DNA from 2 places in the Microbacterium sp. P2_F9 genome. Region 2 is predicted to be linked to the other one. Evidence: predicted binding sites of a transcription regulator. Region 2 holds the regulator's gene; the other holds the start of a gene.

Region 1 (8,452 bases), on a different contig from region 2:
CCGCCCGCGATGTCGTCCAGCGTCGCGAGCTCCTTCGCGAACGGCACCGGATGCCGGTAGTTCGGGCTCGCGACGAAGAGCCTGAGACCGATGCGGTCCGTGACGGTCGCCGCGGCCGTCAGGGTCGGGATCGTCGCATGCCACGGCTGATCCGCGAGACTCCGCCAGGACAGGTGGTCGTACGTCCATGCGTGATCGAACCCGTACTCCTCGGCCTGGCGCCACCGACGCGCTGCCATGGGCCAGCTCTCTTGCGGCAGGATGACGATTCCGTGTCTCATCCCCGCCACGCTACGCCGGCCTAGCCGAGTTCGGATGGGTGGGTGAGCCGCCACCACTCAGTCGGCGGGATGATGCTCCCCTCGATTTCGACGTCTGCTGTCACGGTGTTCGGCCCGGCCGTCCATGTGACAGTCCCGACGACCTCGCCATCTTTGTAGGTCGTGGGCGTCGTCGTGTCCGTCGTCACGGTGATCGGGGTGTCCGACCACGTGAAGATCGAGGCGCCGTCGCCCAGCACCAAATGCGCGGTCGAGCCCCAGGGTGTCGTAAGGGTGCCGACTTCCTGGCCGTCTGTCGCCAGCTGCACGGAGTGGAAGCCATCGCGGATGCTGTGCAGCAGAGTGAGGACGACTTCGTCGACAGCGGCTCGGGAGTAGCCGCCGAGCATCACTCCGGTGACGCTCAGCGGCTGAGCCGCTCCGACATCGAGGGATGCCGTGTACAGCAGGCTGTAGTTTCCGTCGCCCAGATTGCCGGTCTTGAGCCCCGTGATCCCGTCGCGGCCCAGCAGATCGTTGGTGTTGGACATTCCGCCGGGGCCGCTGAGTTCCAGGTAGGAAGTCGCGGCGATCTGCGCGATCGCTGGATCCGCGGCAGCGAGCTTTCCGATGGCGATGAGGTCGCTCGGAGTGCTCGTGTTGCGAGGGCTGATGCCGGTCGGCTCGACGATCGTGGTGCCGGTGAGAGCGTGCGCGGAGAGCCACTGCCGCGCCGCGCTGAGGAACCTGCCTTGGGACCCGAACGCCCAGGTGGACACCGCCTCGGCATAGTTGCTCGCCGACGGGATCAGCATCGTCGCGAGGGCGTCGCGCAGCGACATCGCGCTGCCGGTCGGCATCGCGGCGATCTTCGCGCCCATCACGTAGTACTTGTCGTAGAGGTCGTGGTCGGCCTTGTGGAAGGTGATCGTGGGTCCGGGATCGTCGGCGCCCGCTAGCGGCTTCGCGTCGAGGACCACGAGCGCGGTGATCAGTTTGCTGATGCTCGCGATCGGGCGAGGATCGTTGGTGCCGCTGCTGGTCCAGATGCCGCTTGCCGTGGTGCCGAGGTACTCATCGGCTCCGGAGATGCTGATCGCCGAGGCGCCATCCACGGGGAGGACGATCGCGGCGGCATCCTGCACCGGCGCATGCGGCGCCTGCGATGCGACGACCGGTGCGCTCAGCGGCGCGTTCAGAGCCCAGCCGACGTAGCCTCCGGGCGCGCCGACCACGACCGCGATCACGACCGAGGTGATGATCAGGCCCCGGCGCCGGCGGGCACGTCGCGCCTTGGGTTCGAACTGTGGCGCGTGATCGGGGAACTCTTCCTCGTGCCGCATCAGCTCCGCGAAGTCGGAAAGCTCATCCGGCGATCGATCCTGCGTCGTCATACTGCCCCGTTGATGAGTGAAGAGATTCCATCCTGCATCAGCACGGATAGGACGACCAATCAGCTGCCCGGCCCCGACGGGGACCCTCCATCACTCCGGATGCCGGCTGTGGTCTGCGACGTCAGGTGTCGACCGCAGCACGTCGGCGATCTCCTCCTCCGGGCGCGGCGCGATGTTCTCGTCGACCTCGAGCTCGGGGACGCTCGGCTCATCTGGGCCGGGGATGTGATGCTCCGGGGAGTGCTCGTTGGGAGTGGACACGGCGGCTCCTTCGGTCAGCGACATCCACAGCGTAGGCCGATTTCGCCGCTGGGGCGCAGGCTGGCGTTCCACTCGTCGTGACGACGATTCGGGTCGGCGGGTAGCCTCGCCCCTAGGAGGAACCCATGGCCATCAAACTCGAGAACGTCGGCATCGCCGTTCGCGACCTCGACGCGACGATCGCCTTCTTCACCGACCTCGGTCTCACGGTGATCGGTCGCGACACGGTCAGTGGCGAGTGGACCGACACCGCGGTGGGTCTAGACGGCAACCACGCCAACATCGCGATGCTGCAGACCCCGGACGGACTCGGCACCCTCGAGCTCTTCGAGTACCTCCACCCGGAGGCGATCGAGACAGAACCTACCCGTCCCAACGAGATCGGCATGCACCGCGTCGCCTTCTCGGTCGACGACATCGACGAGGCGCTGGCAATCGCTGCGAGGCACGGCTGCCTGCCGCTGCGCGGCGTGGCCACCTACCAGGACATCTACAAGCTCACCTACGTCCGCGGACCCAGCGGCATCATCGTGATGCTCGCCGAGGAATTGAAAAGGGACCCTACATGATCGCTCGATTCGAAGAGCTCGACTGGCAAGAGACGCGGATGGGCGAACTGACCCTCCGCCGGCGTGCCGACGCGGAGACGGGTGAGCTGATCTACGAGGTGAAGCTGAAGGACGAGTACCTGATGTCGAGCCTGTTCACCGTCGCCGAGGAGGAGCTCGCGACACTGGGCCTCGCTGCGGTCGAAGGCGCCGACCTGAACGTGCTCGTGGGAGGGCTGGGCCTGGGTTACACGGCCGCGACGGCCTTGCACGATGACCGCGTGCGCAGGCTGGATGTGATCGATGCGCTCCCCGCGGTCATCGGGTGGCATGAGCGCGAACTCCTCCCGGTGTCCGCGCAGCTGGTGCGGGATCCGCGGGTCACGCTGGTCCACGACGACTTCTTCGCCGTGGTGCGCCGGCCGCCCGCGCCAGAGGATGTCCGGTACGACGCCATCCTGCTCGATGTCGATCATTCCCCACGTCACACCCTCGATCCGAGTCACGCCGACCTCTACACCGCGACCGGACTCGAATCCCTCGCCCAGCACCTCGCCGACCGGGGCGTCTTCGCGCTGTGGTCGGACGATCCCCCCGACGCCGACTTCATGACCACGCTCTCCTCGGTCCTCGACGACAGCGCAGCGCACGTCGTGACGTTCGCCAACCGCCTCACCGGCGGCACCTCATCGAACACGGTCTACGTCGCAACCCGGCGGCAGGAGACCCGGTGAGCGGCGCGACCTCTTCTGAGGAGCTGCTCGATGTTCGGATCCGCCCCATTGTCGTCACCGATGCGGCCGAGGTGTTCACCCTCCAGCGGGCGGCCTTCATCGAGGAGGCGATTCTCTACGACACGCTCGACACCCCGGCACTCACCCAGACGTTCGACGAGCTGAAAGCGGAACTCGCGACGAACAGCGGCTGCGTGGCGCTGGTCGGATCGCGGATGGTGGGCTCCGTCAGGGCGCGATCGGTCGGAGATGTGCTGAGAATCGGACGCCTCGCGGTGGTCCCCGATCTGCAGGGTCGGGGAATCGGAACCCGGCTGCTCCAAGCCGTCGAGGCGCGATCGGATGCCGCGGAGGCCGAGCTCTTCACCGGAGCGCTCAGTGTCGCGAATCTTCGCCTGTACCAACGCGAGGGTTATGTGGAAACGCATCGGGTCGCGCTGCCCGCGGTGGAGCTGGTCTACCTGCGCAAACTGCTGTCGTAGCGCCCAACTGACCCCGAATCCGCCGCCCGCGGACCAAAGGATGCCGCGACCCGGGCCCTCGATGGGCCTCAGGCCGCGGCATCCGCGCTTCGTCGCGAAGTCAGCGCTTGGCGAGCTCGCGGCCGACGATTTCGCGCATGATCTCGTTCGTGCCGCCGTAGATGCGGTGCACGCGCGCGTCGAGGAACGCGCGGGCGATCGGGTACTCGGTGATGTACCCGTAGCCGCCGTGCAGCTGCACGCAGACGTCGATGACATCCCATTCGCGCTCGGTCGCCCAGAACTTGACCTTCGCGGCCTCCACAGCCGAGAGCTTGCCGTCCTTGTAGGCGAGCAGGGCACGGTCCATGTACGCCCACAGGGCGTCGACCGTGGTCGCGACCTCGGCCAGCTTGAAGCGGGTGTTCTGGAAGTCGATGATCCGCTCGCCGAAGGCCTCGCGGTCCTTCGTGTACGCCAGCGTCCACTTCAGCGCGGCCTCGGCCGCGGCGGCGCCCGCGATGCCGATCGAGAGGCGCTCGAGCGGCAGGTTCATCATCAGCTGGATGAACCCCTGGCCCTCCTTGCCGCTGATCAGGTTCTCTTCCGGAACGAACACGTCGCTGAAGGACAGCTCGGCGGTGTCGTGGCCCTGGAAGCCCATCTTGTGGAGCTTCTTGCCGTGGTCGAAGCCCGCCATGCCGTTCTCGATCAGCAGCAGGCTGAAGGCATCCGCCTTGTTGCCCTCGCCGGTCTTGACGAACGTGACGATGACATCGGCGGTCTTGCCGCTCGAGATGAACGTCTTCGCGCCATTGACGATGTATCCGCCCTCGACCCGCTTGGCGGTGGTCTTGATGCCGCGGAGGTCGCTGCCCGCGCCGGGCTCGCTCATCGCGAGGGCGCCGAGGATCTCGCCGGTCGCCATGCCGGGGAGCCACTTCTCCTTCTGCTCCTGCGTGCCCATGTGCACGAGGTAGGGGATGGCGAGGTCGTCCTGGATGCCGAAGGCGCCGGCGAGCGAGCCTGCGCCGGCGAGGATCACCTCTTCGTTGACGATGGCGCGGAAGCGGTAGTCCTGAAGCATCCCGGCGCCGCCGAACTCCTCTGGGACCGAGAGTCCAATGAGGCCCGACTCGCCTGCGGCCAGCATGGTCGCACGATCGACCTCGCCCGCGGCATCCCACCGCTCCCGCGCCTCGTTCGTCACGTAGCGCTTGATGAACTCCTTGACGACGTCGCGGAACGCCTCGTGGTCCTCGTCGTAGATGTCGCGCTCCATGCGCCCCTCCTCGTTGAAGTCTGCCCGGCGATTACAGACCAGGAAGACCCGGACGATCGCGCGGCGGATGACATTGCATCTCACCTATAACGGTACTCGGTATCACGGACTGCGGATGCCGCCACCTCGGTCGCGCGCAGGCTCAGCCGACGTAGTCCGGCGCCGCGGGCATGCCGAGGAACTGTTCGAGCGTGTGCCAGGCGCCCGCGTGATACTCCGCCGCGAGCTCGGGGCCGACGTAGCGCAGATGCCAGGGCTCCGGCGAGTAGCCGGTGATGTCGGTGTACCCGTCCTCATAACGGACGATCCACCCGAACTCCCACGAGTGCGCGGCCACCCACTGCTGCTGCGCCGTGCCGGCGAAGCTCTCGAGCCCGACGCAGCCGCCCGAACAGGCCGTGACGTCGGCAGCGAGTCCGGACTGGTGCTCGCTGTAGCCGGGCCGCGCGCTGACGGTGTCGGCGTGCGCCCGCCCATTCGCCGACACCTGTGCTCCGTAGGTCGACTGCTGCGTCCGGTAGGACCGATACCCGCTGTCGAGCGCGATCTCGCCCGCACCGGCGGTCTTCGCGGCTGCGACCATCGTGGTGAGGGCGGCTGCGGCATCCGTGCGAAGCGATCCGCCGCTGATGTCGCGCACGGCTGCGGGCGCGCCCAGGGGCGACGGCCGGTAGTCGATCGGGTCGTACGGCCGGGTCTTGTTGACAAGCACCCAAACGTGCGCCGGGTCGTCCAGGGGAACGCACGGTGCCGTGCCCGCCGCCACCGTGGCCCGGAACGGCTCGGCACCCCCGGCGAGCGCGAGCGCGGTCGTATCGTCGCCCGCGCCGATCGCGGCGACGAATTCCGGGTTCGCACAGACATCGACCAGCGCCGGAACCGCGGACGACGACGGAGCGGGAATCGCCGCCACCGACTCGGGAAGTGGGACGGGATCAGGCTCGTCGGCGACGGTTCGGGTGGCGGTCGTCTTCATGGGCGTCGTCACCGCCGCCGTGATGGCCATCGTGCCGCCGATCAGCAGCGCGGCAGCGGCGACAAGACCGAACCCCGCCCGGATCCATGCCGCCCGCCGGGTGCGCAGATGCCGGGCCGGCGTGACGTCGGACTCGAGCAGCTCGGTCCCACGCACCTCCCGACGGGTCGGGCCGGTGGTGGCCGGGGGCTCTTCTGTGCGGTTGTGCTGCTGTGCTGGGGCGGCTGGCACAGCGGCCTCCCGCGCGCGGAGCTCGCGACGGGTCAGGCCGGTTGCAGTCGGCGTCGCCGGCGTTCGGGTCGCCCCGTCCGGGGTCTCCCGGGCATTCTCAACGCCGGGAGCCGGCCCCGTCGCCGGAACATAGTTCGAGCGGTGGCGCGCGGGCACCGGAGCGGGTGACGTTGCTCCCACCCATTCCGGAAGGTCGTCCCAGTTCGCCGCAGACGAGTCGGAGTTCGCCGCGTCCGCCTGCCGTTCGGGCGCACCAGTGTCGTCGCGCGGCTCGCGAGCCGCGCGACGGCTCGTGGGCGGAGCGTGCGGTCCGGGTGCCGTCACTCAGCCATTCTCCCCCGAGTTGCCGCGACGGATTCAGGCATGACCGATTCGCGGCATTCTAATCGTCTTTTTGTTCTATTCTGCTTGACACACATTCGTACGTCTGTTCTCATGGGATGGTGCGATGGCAAGGTCAGGAACTGGGAGTGGCGGATGCCGCGGCCCTGCCCGGCATGGAACAGCTCAATGGACTGGTGCGATCGGTGACGACGCCCGAGTTCTCCGGCATGACGTTCCACGAGGTGATGAGCAAGAGCGCCCTCAATCATGTGCCTGGGGCCTCCGCGATGCCGTTCGACTGGACGGTGAACCCGTATCGCGGATGCAGTCATGCTTGCTCCTACTGCGTAGGTCCCGACACGCTGGTGCTCTGCGCGGACGGTCGGCAGCGGCGCATCGACGAGCTCACGATCGGTCAGGAGATCATCGGAACGGAGCAGCGTGGCGACTACCGTCGCTACGTCCGGACGCACGTCGCGGCGAAGTGGGCGACACGCAAGCGCGCTTACCGCGTCACTCTCGCGGACGGAACGGAACTCGTCGCGAGCGGTGACCACCGCTTCCTCACTGAACGCGGGTGGAAGCATGTCAAAGGCGCGATGGGTGGAGCAGATCAGCGGCCGTACCTCACCACCAACAACCGACTGATGGGTTTCGGCCTCGGCGGTCGCGCCGTCCTCGGCCCTCATCTCGGCGGCGACTATCGGCGGGGTTACCTCTCTGGCATGATCCGCGGCGACGGGATGCTGTTCCATCGCTCGTATACGGATCTTGTTCGCACAAGGGCGATCCATCGCTTCCGGCTCGCGCTGGCCGACGTTGAGGCACTCGATCGAACCCGACAACTTCTCGCCGACKAGGGGATAGCCACCGACACACGACCTTTCACGACGGCCACCGCGACGCGACGCGCCATGACCGCGATCCACTCCGCACGTCGAGCGGACGTGGACGCGATCGAAAGGATCATCACAGTCCCGCGGTTGCGGACCCATGCCTGGCATGCGGGGTTCCTGGCGGGAATCTTCGATGCGGAAGGCTCTCACTCGGGCGGCATCCTTCGGATCAGCAACAAAGATCCGGAGGTGCTCCGGCTGATCGGCGAGGCCCTCACCGCGCACGGTTTGTCTCACGTCGTCGAGCCGGTGAACGCGAACGGTGTTCGCAACGTCCGCGTGTCAGGTGGACTCCCCATGCGACAGCGATTCTTCCGAATCACCGAGCCAGCGATCACCCGGAAGATCGACATCGTGGGCACTGCGGTCAAGACGGTCGCCGACCTCCGGGTTGTGAGTATCGAGGATCTCGGGCATGACATCGAGATGGTCGACATCACGACAGGCACCGGCGATTTCATCGCCAACGGCGTCATCAGCCACAACTGCTTCGCCCGGGCGACCCACGAATACCTCGACCTCGACGCGGGGCACGACTTCGACTCGCAGATCGTCGTCAAGATCAACGTCGCCGGGGTGCTCCGCCGCGAGCTCGCCCGCGGCTCCTGGCAGCGCGATCCGGTCATGCTGGGCACGAACACCGACCCGTATCAGCGTGCGGAGGGACGCTACCGGCTCATGCCGGGGATCGTGTCGGCGCTGACCGACGCGGGCACGCCGTTCTCGATCCTCACGAAGGGAACGCTGCTGCGCCGAGACCTTCCGCTGCTGCGCGAGGCCGCGGCATCCGTCTCCGTCTCGATCGCGATGTCGATCGCGGTGTTCGACGACGCCCTGCAGAAGTCGGTCGAACCGGGCACGCCGACCGCGTCGGCGCGGCTCGATACTGTGCGAGCGGCGACCGAGGCGGGCTTCGAGGTGACGGTGTTCCTCATGCCGATCCTCCCCCACCTCACCGATTCGGTCGCGGCGATCGACGATGCGCTGCGGCGGATCAAGGATGCCGGGGCGGTCCGGGTCGTTTACGGCGCGCTGCATCTGCGGCCCGGTGCGAAGGGCTGGTTCATGCAGTGGCTCGAGCGCGA
Region 2 (5,500 bases):
GCCTCTTCGGCGACGAGCGCGGAGTCCTCAGTGCTCGGTGCGACCAGCTCATCCGGTCGCTTCTGCAGCAGTTCGAGCAGCCACGCGACGACGAACGCGACGATGATGACGAGGAAGACATCCCCTGTCGACAGCGGACGCAGTGCGAAGAGCCAGAGCACGGCGAGCACGGCGATGACGACGCGGATGAGCACTCGGTAGCGCGCGAGCGCGATCCCGAACGCTCCCGTGTTCAGCCCGCGCGCCGCGAACCAGCGGCGTGCCGACGAGTTGACTCCCCGGATGAAGCTGCGCGAGCGGGCTGCCGCGGACGAGCGGCCCATGAACCACCCGAGGACTCCGATGAAGACACCCAGCAGTGCGATGATCGCCGCGGTCTGGTGCATCGAACCGATCAGCTGGCTGTAGATGACGTCGAGCCCGGCCACCGATAGATCGAGCTGCACGGCGATTTGGCCCATCACCGGGTATCCGGCCGCGAACCCGAGTGCCAGCGCGCCACCGCCGATCAGGAAGCCGACACCGGTTCCGATGATGGCGACGCTCCGTCGGCGGGCGATGAGGATGCCGAGCGCGAAGAGGGCGAGTGTGATGATCGGGAGCCAGTATCCGAGCGTGGAGGCGATCGCGTAGGTCGTGCGAATCGCGAGGAGCGTCTCACCCGTGCCGATGATGACGACCTTGTCGACCGCTGGGATCATCTGGGCCACCCCGACACCACGGTCTTCGAGGTTCTGCTTGACGCGTTCCACGATCGCGCCGAGCTGGATGCCGACGCCGTCGTCGGTCATGACGACGATCCCGCCGCCGTCCGATGTCGCAGCGGCGGTGAGGGCGCGGTGCGCGGCACGCGTCGTCGTCGCCCAGACATCGGCGAAGGCATCCGACTCGATGACCCGCGTGACTGTCGTGTTCACGAGATTCTCGAGACCGTCGGCTGCGGGGGCCTTCAGCAGATCGAGTGCCTGGGCGGCACGCGGCGGCAGGCCGAGGTCGGCGATGCCGTCGAAGACGTTCGACGTCAGCTCGCTGAAGTCGACCTGGGCCGTGATGGCGTCCATCGTCTCGTCGATGATCATGCCTTGGACGGCGGGGTCCTCGGCGAGGGGCGCGAGAGTGCTGACGAACGCATCCTCGTCGACGAGCTGCACGCGTGCCCACGCGCTCACGATCGCGATGGGAACCAGGAGCGTGGCGATCACGATGATCAGCGCCGAGACGAAGGCGCGCCAGCGGCCGGGTTCTCGCTGCCGCTTCGCCGCTGCTGGCGGGATGGGCGTCGTCGGCGCGGTGACGTCGCGGAGCGCGGTGTTCTCCGCCTCGAGCCGTGCCAGCTGTTCGCGGAGTTCGTCGATCTCGGTTGCGGCCACGACGGCCCCCTCTCGTCTGGCGCACCCCCGCGCCTTCGGCCATTCTGCCGGTCGTTGCAGTCCGAGTGCCATGCCGCGCGGGGAATCATCGCCCGTCATGGGCGAGAATTCACCGATCAGACGGCTCTGAGGACCGCGACGATCTTGCCGAGGACGACCGCGTCGTCGCCGAGGATCGGTTCGAAGGCGGAGTTGCGGGGGAGCAGCCAGGTGTGCCCGTCGCGCCTCCGGAAGGTCTTCACCGTGGCTTCGCCGTCGAGCATCGCAGCGACGATGTCGCCGTTCTCGGCGGTGGGCTGCGATCGGACGACCACCCAGTCGCCATCGCAGATCGCCGCGTCGATCATGGACTCGCCGACGATCTTCAACATGAACAGATCGCCCTTGCCGACCAGCTGACGGGGCAGCGGGAAGATCTCCTCGACCTGCTGGTCGGCCGTGATGGGGACGCCGGCGGCGATCCGCCCGACGAGGGGCACCATGGCGGCGTCGCCGACCACAGGACCGGAGTCGGCGGGATTCTCGGTGGCGCTTCCCGGGAGATCGATGAGCACCTCCATCGCGCGGGTCTTGCCCGGGTCGCGGCGCAGATAGCCGCTGAGCTCGAGCTGATTCAGCTGGTGGGTCACGCTCGAGAGGGACTTGAGGCCGACCGCGTCGCCGATCTCGCGCATGCTCGGCGGATAGCCGTGCCGGGCGATCGATCGCTGGATCACCTCCAGGATGGCGAGCTGCTTGTCGCTCAGGCTCTTGCGTCGCCGGGTCTGCGGCTTCTCGCGGCCGGTTGCCTCGGTCATCGTCCCAGCTCCTGTCTCGCGCCCCTGAGGTGCATCGTTCTTCGAATGTCGGAGGTCCCTGATGGGCTGTTCCTGTCGAAACCGTATCCGGTCAGGCAGGTGGAGCGAAGCAGACTCGCCGCGTTTCGTGTTCGAGGAACTGCTGTGTTCCACCGCACTTGACAGGATATTGCATCGAAGATAACTTCGGAAGAGAGATTCGCATCCGGCGCTCCCGGCCGAGTTCCGGATGCGAACCTCTCCCCACTCTCAGGAGGACCTCATGACCGCCATCGGATTCTCGGGCGCTGCGACACACCGCATCTCCGCCGTCGGTGCGACCGCTGTGGGCGGCACGCGACTTCGTCTCACGACACGCGGTCGCCGCGTGCTGGCGACCATGGCGGCGTTCCCCGCGGTGGTGGCACTGAGCATCGCGGTGATCAGCGGCGGGGCGGCACTCGCGTCGCGCGATGCCGGGGCTCCGGCGGGCTCCTTCACGACGATCACGGTCGCCGCGGGCGACTCGCTCTGGTCGATCGCCGAAGAGGTCGCGCCGACTGCTGACCCGCGCGATGTCGTGGATGCCATCGTCCGGCTGAACGCTCTCGAGGGCGTCACAGTGGCGGCAGGACAGCGCATCGCCATTCCCGCCGAGTACGCGCCCGCCCACTGATCCCGTCGCCTCTACGATGGGAGGGGTGAGCCTCGATCGACTGCCCCTTCGTGACGATCTGCGTGGTATGACGCCTTATGGCGCACCGCAGGCGCCGCTCCCCGTCGCACTCAACGTCAACGAGAACACGCATCCTGTCCCGCAGGAAGTGGCCGACGACATCCTCGACTCGATCGCACTGGCGCTGCGCGACATCAATCGCTACCCCGACCGTGAGTTCACCGCTCTCCGCGAAGGCTTCGCGGAGTACCTGGGGCATGGCCTCACGGCGGATCAGCTCTGGGCGGCGAACGGATCCAACGAGGTCCTGCAGCATGTCCTGCAGGCTTTCGCCGGTCCTGGCCGCACCGCCTTCGGGTTCGCGCCGACGTACTCGATGTACCCGCTGCTGGCCCGCGCCACCGGCGCATCATGGATCGCGGGGGAGCGCCGGCACGATTTCACCGTCGACGCCGAGAGCGCGGCAGCCCAGGTCGAACAGGCCGCACCCGATGTGGTCTTCCTGTGCGCGCCGAACAACCCGACCGGCACGCCCATGACGCTCGACGTCATCGAGGCGGTCTATGACGCCACCCAGGGGATCGTGGTGGTCGACGAGGCGTACCAGGAGTTCGCCCCGCGCGACGAGCGGTCCGCCCTCACGCTGCTGCCCGGCCGCGAGCGGCTCGTGGTTTCGCGGACGATGAGCAAGGCCTTCGCGTTCGCGGGTGCCCGCGTGGGCTACCTCGCCGCCGATCCCGCGGTCGTGGACGCGCTTCGCCTCGTGCGGCTGCCGTACCACTTGAGTGCGCTGACCCAGGCTGCGGCGACGGCGGCCCTGCGCCACGCGCAGACGATGCTGCGGATGGTCGACGAGATCGTCGCGCAGCGCGACCGCACGTCCGCGACGCTCGAGGCGCTCGGCTACGAACCGCACGAGTCGTGGACGAACTTCGTCCTCTTCGGCGGCGTCGACGATCCTGCCGCCACCTGGCAGGCCCTCTACGACCGTGGCGTGCTCATCCGGGATGTCGGCATCGCGCGCCATCTTCGCGTGACCGCCGGGACCGAGGACGAGACGACGGCGTTCCTGGAGGCGCTGGCCTCGATAGACTCGGCGGCATGACCGGACGCACCGCTTCACTGCGCCGCGCGACGAGCGAATCGACCGTCGAGCTCGAAGTCAACCTCGACGGCACCGGCCGAAGCCACATCGACACGACAGTCCCGTTCTTCGACCACCTGCTGACCGCGTTCGCGAAGCACTCGCTCACCGACCTCACCGTGCGTGCGTCGGGCGACACGGAGATCGACGCGCACCACACCGTCGAAGACGTCGCGATCGTGCTCGGTCAGAGCATCCGCGAGGCGCTTGGTGACAAGACCGGCATCTCGCGCTACGGCGACGCGCTCGTGCCCCTCGACGAGGCCCTCGCCCAGGCGGTCGTGGACATCTCGGGCCGGCCCTATCTCGTCCACACCGGCGAGCCGGCCGGTTTCGAGCACCACCTCATCGGCGGCCACTTCACCGGTTCGCTGGTGCGGCACACGTTCGAGGCCATCTCGTTCAACGCCGCGCTCACCGTGCACGTGCGCGTGCTGTCCGGGCGCGATCCGCACCACATCGCGGAGGCCGAGTACAAGGCCTTCGCCCGCGCGTTCCGCCAGGCGAAAGCGCTCGACCCGCTCGTCGACGGCGTGCCCTCGACGAAGGGCGCCCTGTGAGCCGACCGCTCGTCGCGGTGCTCGACTACGGCTCGGGGAATGTGCACTCCGCGGTCAAGGCTCTCGCTGCGGCCGGGGCCGACGCACGCCTGACCGCGGATCGCGGCCTCATCCGCGACGCCGACGGACTCGTCGTGCCCGGGGTCGGCGCGTTCCGCGCCGTCATGGACGCGCTGAACGCGGTGCGCGCGGGCGAGCTCATCGAACGGCGCCTCGCCGGCGGTCGGCATGTGCTGGGCATCTGCGTCGGCATGCAGGTCATGTTCGAACTCGGGGTCGAGCGCGGAGTCGACACCGAGGGGTTCGGCGAGTGGCCAGGCGTCGTGACCGAACTCGACGCACCGGTGCTGCCGCACATGGGCTGGAACACCGTCGACCCGGGGGAGGGCTCGCGCCTGTTCCGCGGCATCGAGGACGAGCGGTTCTACTTCGTCCACTCGTTCGGCGCCCAGAAGTGGCTCCTGGATGTGCAGCCCCCATTCCCGAAGCCCGCGGTCACCTGGTCCACCCACGGGGCTCCGTTCATCGCCGCTGTCGAGAACGGCCCGCTGTCTGCCACCCAGTTCCATCCCGAGAAGTCCGGCTCTGCCGGCATCCGACTCCTGTCCAATTGGATCGGCGTGCTCGGCGGGGCTACTCTCTGAATTCGTGCCTTCCCCGCGGCGCCGAGGCGCCGCCACGACATCTTCCTGAGGATCCATGAACGACTTCGCGTCCCCTCCCGAACTGATCCTCCTTCCCGCCGTGGATGTCGCCGGCGGCAAGGCGGTTCGCCTGACGCAGGGTGAGGCGGGCACCGAGACGAACTACGGCGACCCCGTCGACGCTGCGCTCGACTTCGCGCGTCAGGGCGCGCGGTGGATCCACCTCGTCGACCTCGACGCCGCCTTCGGGCGGGGCAGCAACGCGAGCGTGATCCGCAAGGTGATCAAGCACGTGCGCGGCGTGCAGGTCGAGGTCTCCGGCGGCATCCG

Evidence for each region. The regulator LexA, encoded in region 2, represses DNA repair genes until DNA is damaged. The targets are predictions, from matches to a motif close to TCGAACANNTGTTCGA.
Region 1: the regulator LexA is predicted to act here: its motif matches at 6,567-6,582, upstream of AC1DVT_RS09865 (intein-containing Rv2578c family radical SAM protein).

Annotation. Positions count from the first base shown of each region.
Region 1 covers NZ_JBFUFC010000076.1:4,879-13,330, reverse strand. The annotation lists gene AC1DVT_RS09905 (LLM class flavin-dependent oxidoreductase) at 1-281, opposite strand, end outside; gene AC1DVT_RS09900 (D-alanyl-D-alanine carboxypeptidase family protein) at 302-1,654, opposite strand; gene AC1DVT_RS09895 (hypothetical protein) at 1,745-1,915, opposite strand; gene AC1DVT_RS09890 (VOC family protein) at 2,041-2,484, shown strand; gene AC1DVT_RS09885 (spermidine synthase) at 2,481-3,197, shown strand; gene AC1DVT_RS09880 (GNAT family N-acetyltransferase) at 3,194-3,679, shown strand; gene AC1DVT_RS09875 (acyl-CoA dehydrogenase family protein) at 3,780-4,940, opposite strand; gene AC1DVT_RS09870 (M15 family metallopeptidase) at 5,083-6,471, opposite strand; gene AC1DVT_RS09865 (intein-containing Rv2578c family radical SAM protein) at 6,591-8,452, shown strand, end outside.
Region 2 covers NZ_JBFUFC010000067.1:12,346-17,845, reverse strand. The annotation lists partial or broken gene AC1DVT_RS09165 (hypothetical protein) at 1-1,370, opposite strand, end outside; gene lexA (transcriptional repressor LexA) at 1,487-2,167, opposite strand; gene AC1DVT_RS09155 (LysM peptidoglycan-binding domain-containing protein) at 2,430-2,822, shown strand; gene AC1DVT_RS09150 (histidinol-phosphate transaminase) at 2,839-3,927, shown strand; gene hisB (imidazoleglycerol-phosphate dehydratase HisB) at 3,924-4,526, shown strand; gene hisH (imidazole glycerol phosphate synthase subunit HisH) at 4,523-5,170, shown strand; gene priA (bifunctional 1-(5-phosphoribosyl)-5-((5-phosphoribosylamino)methylideneamino)imidazole-4-carboxamide isomerase/phosphoribosylanthranilate isomerase PriA) at 5,226-5,500, shown strand, end outside.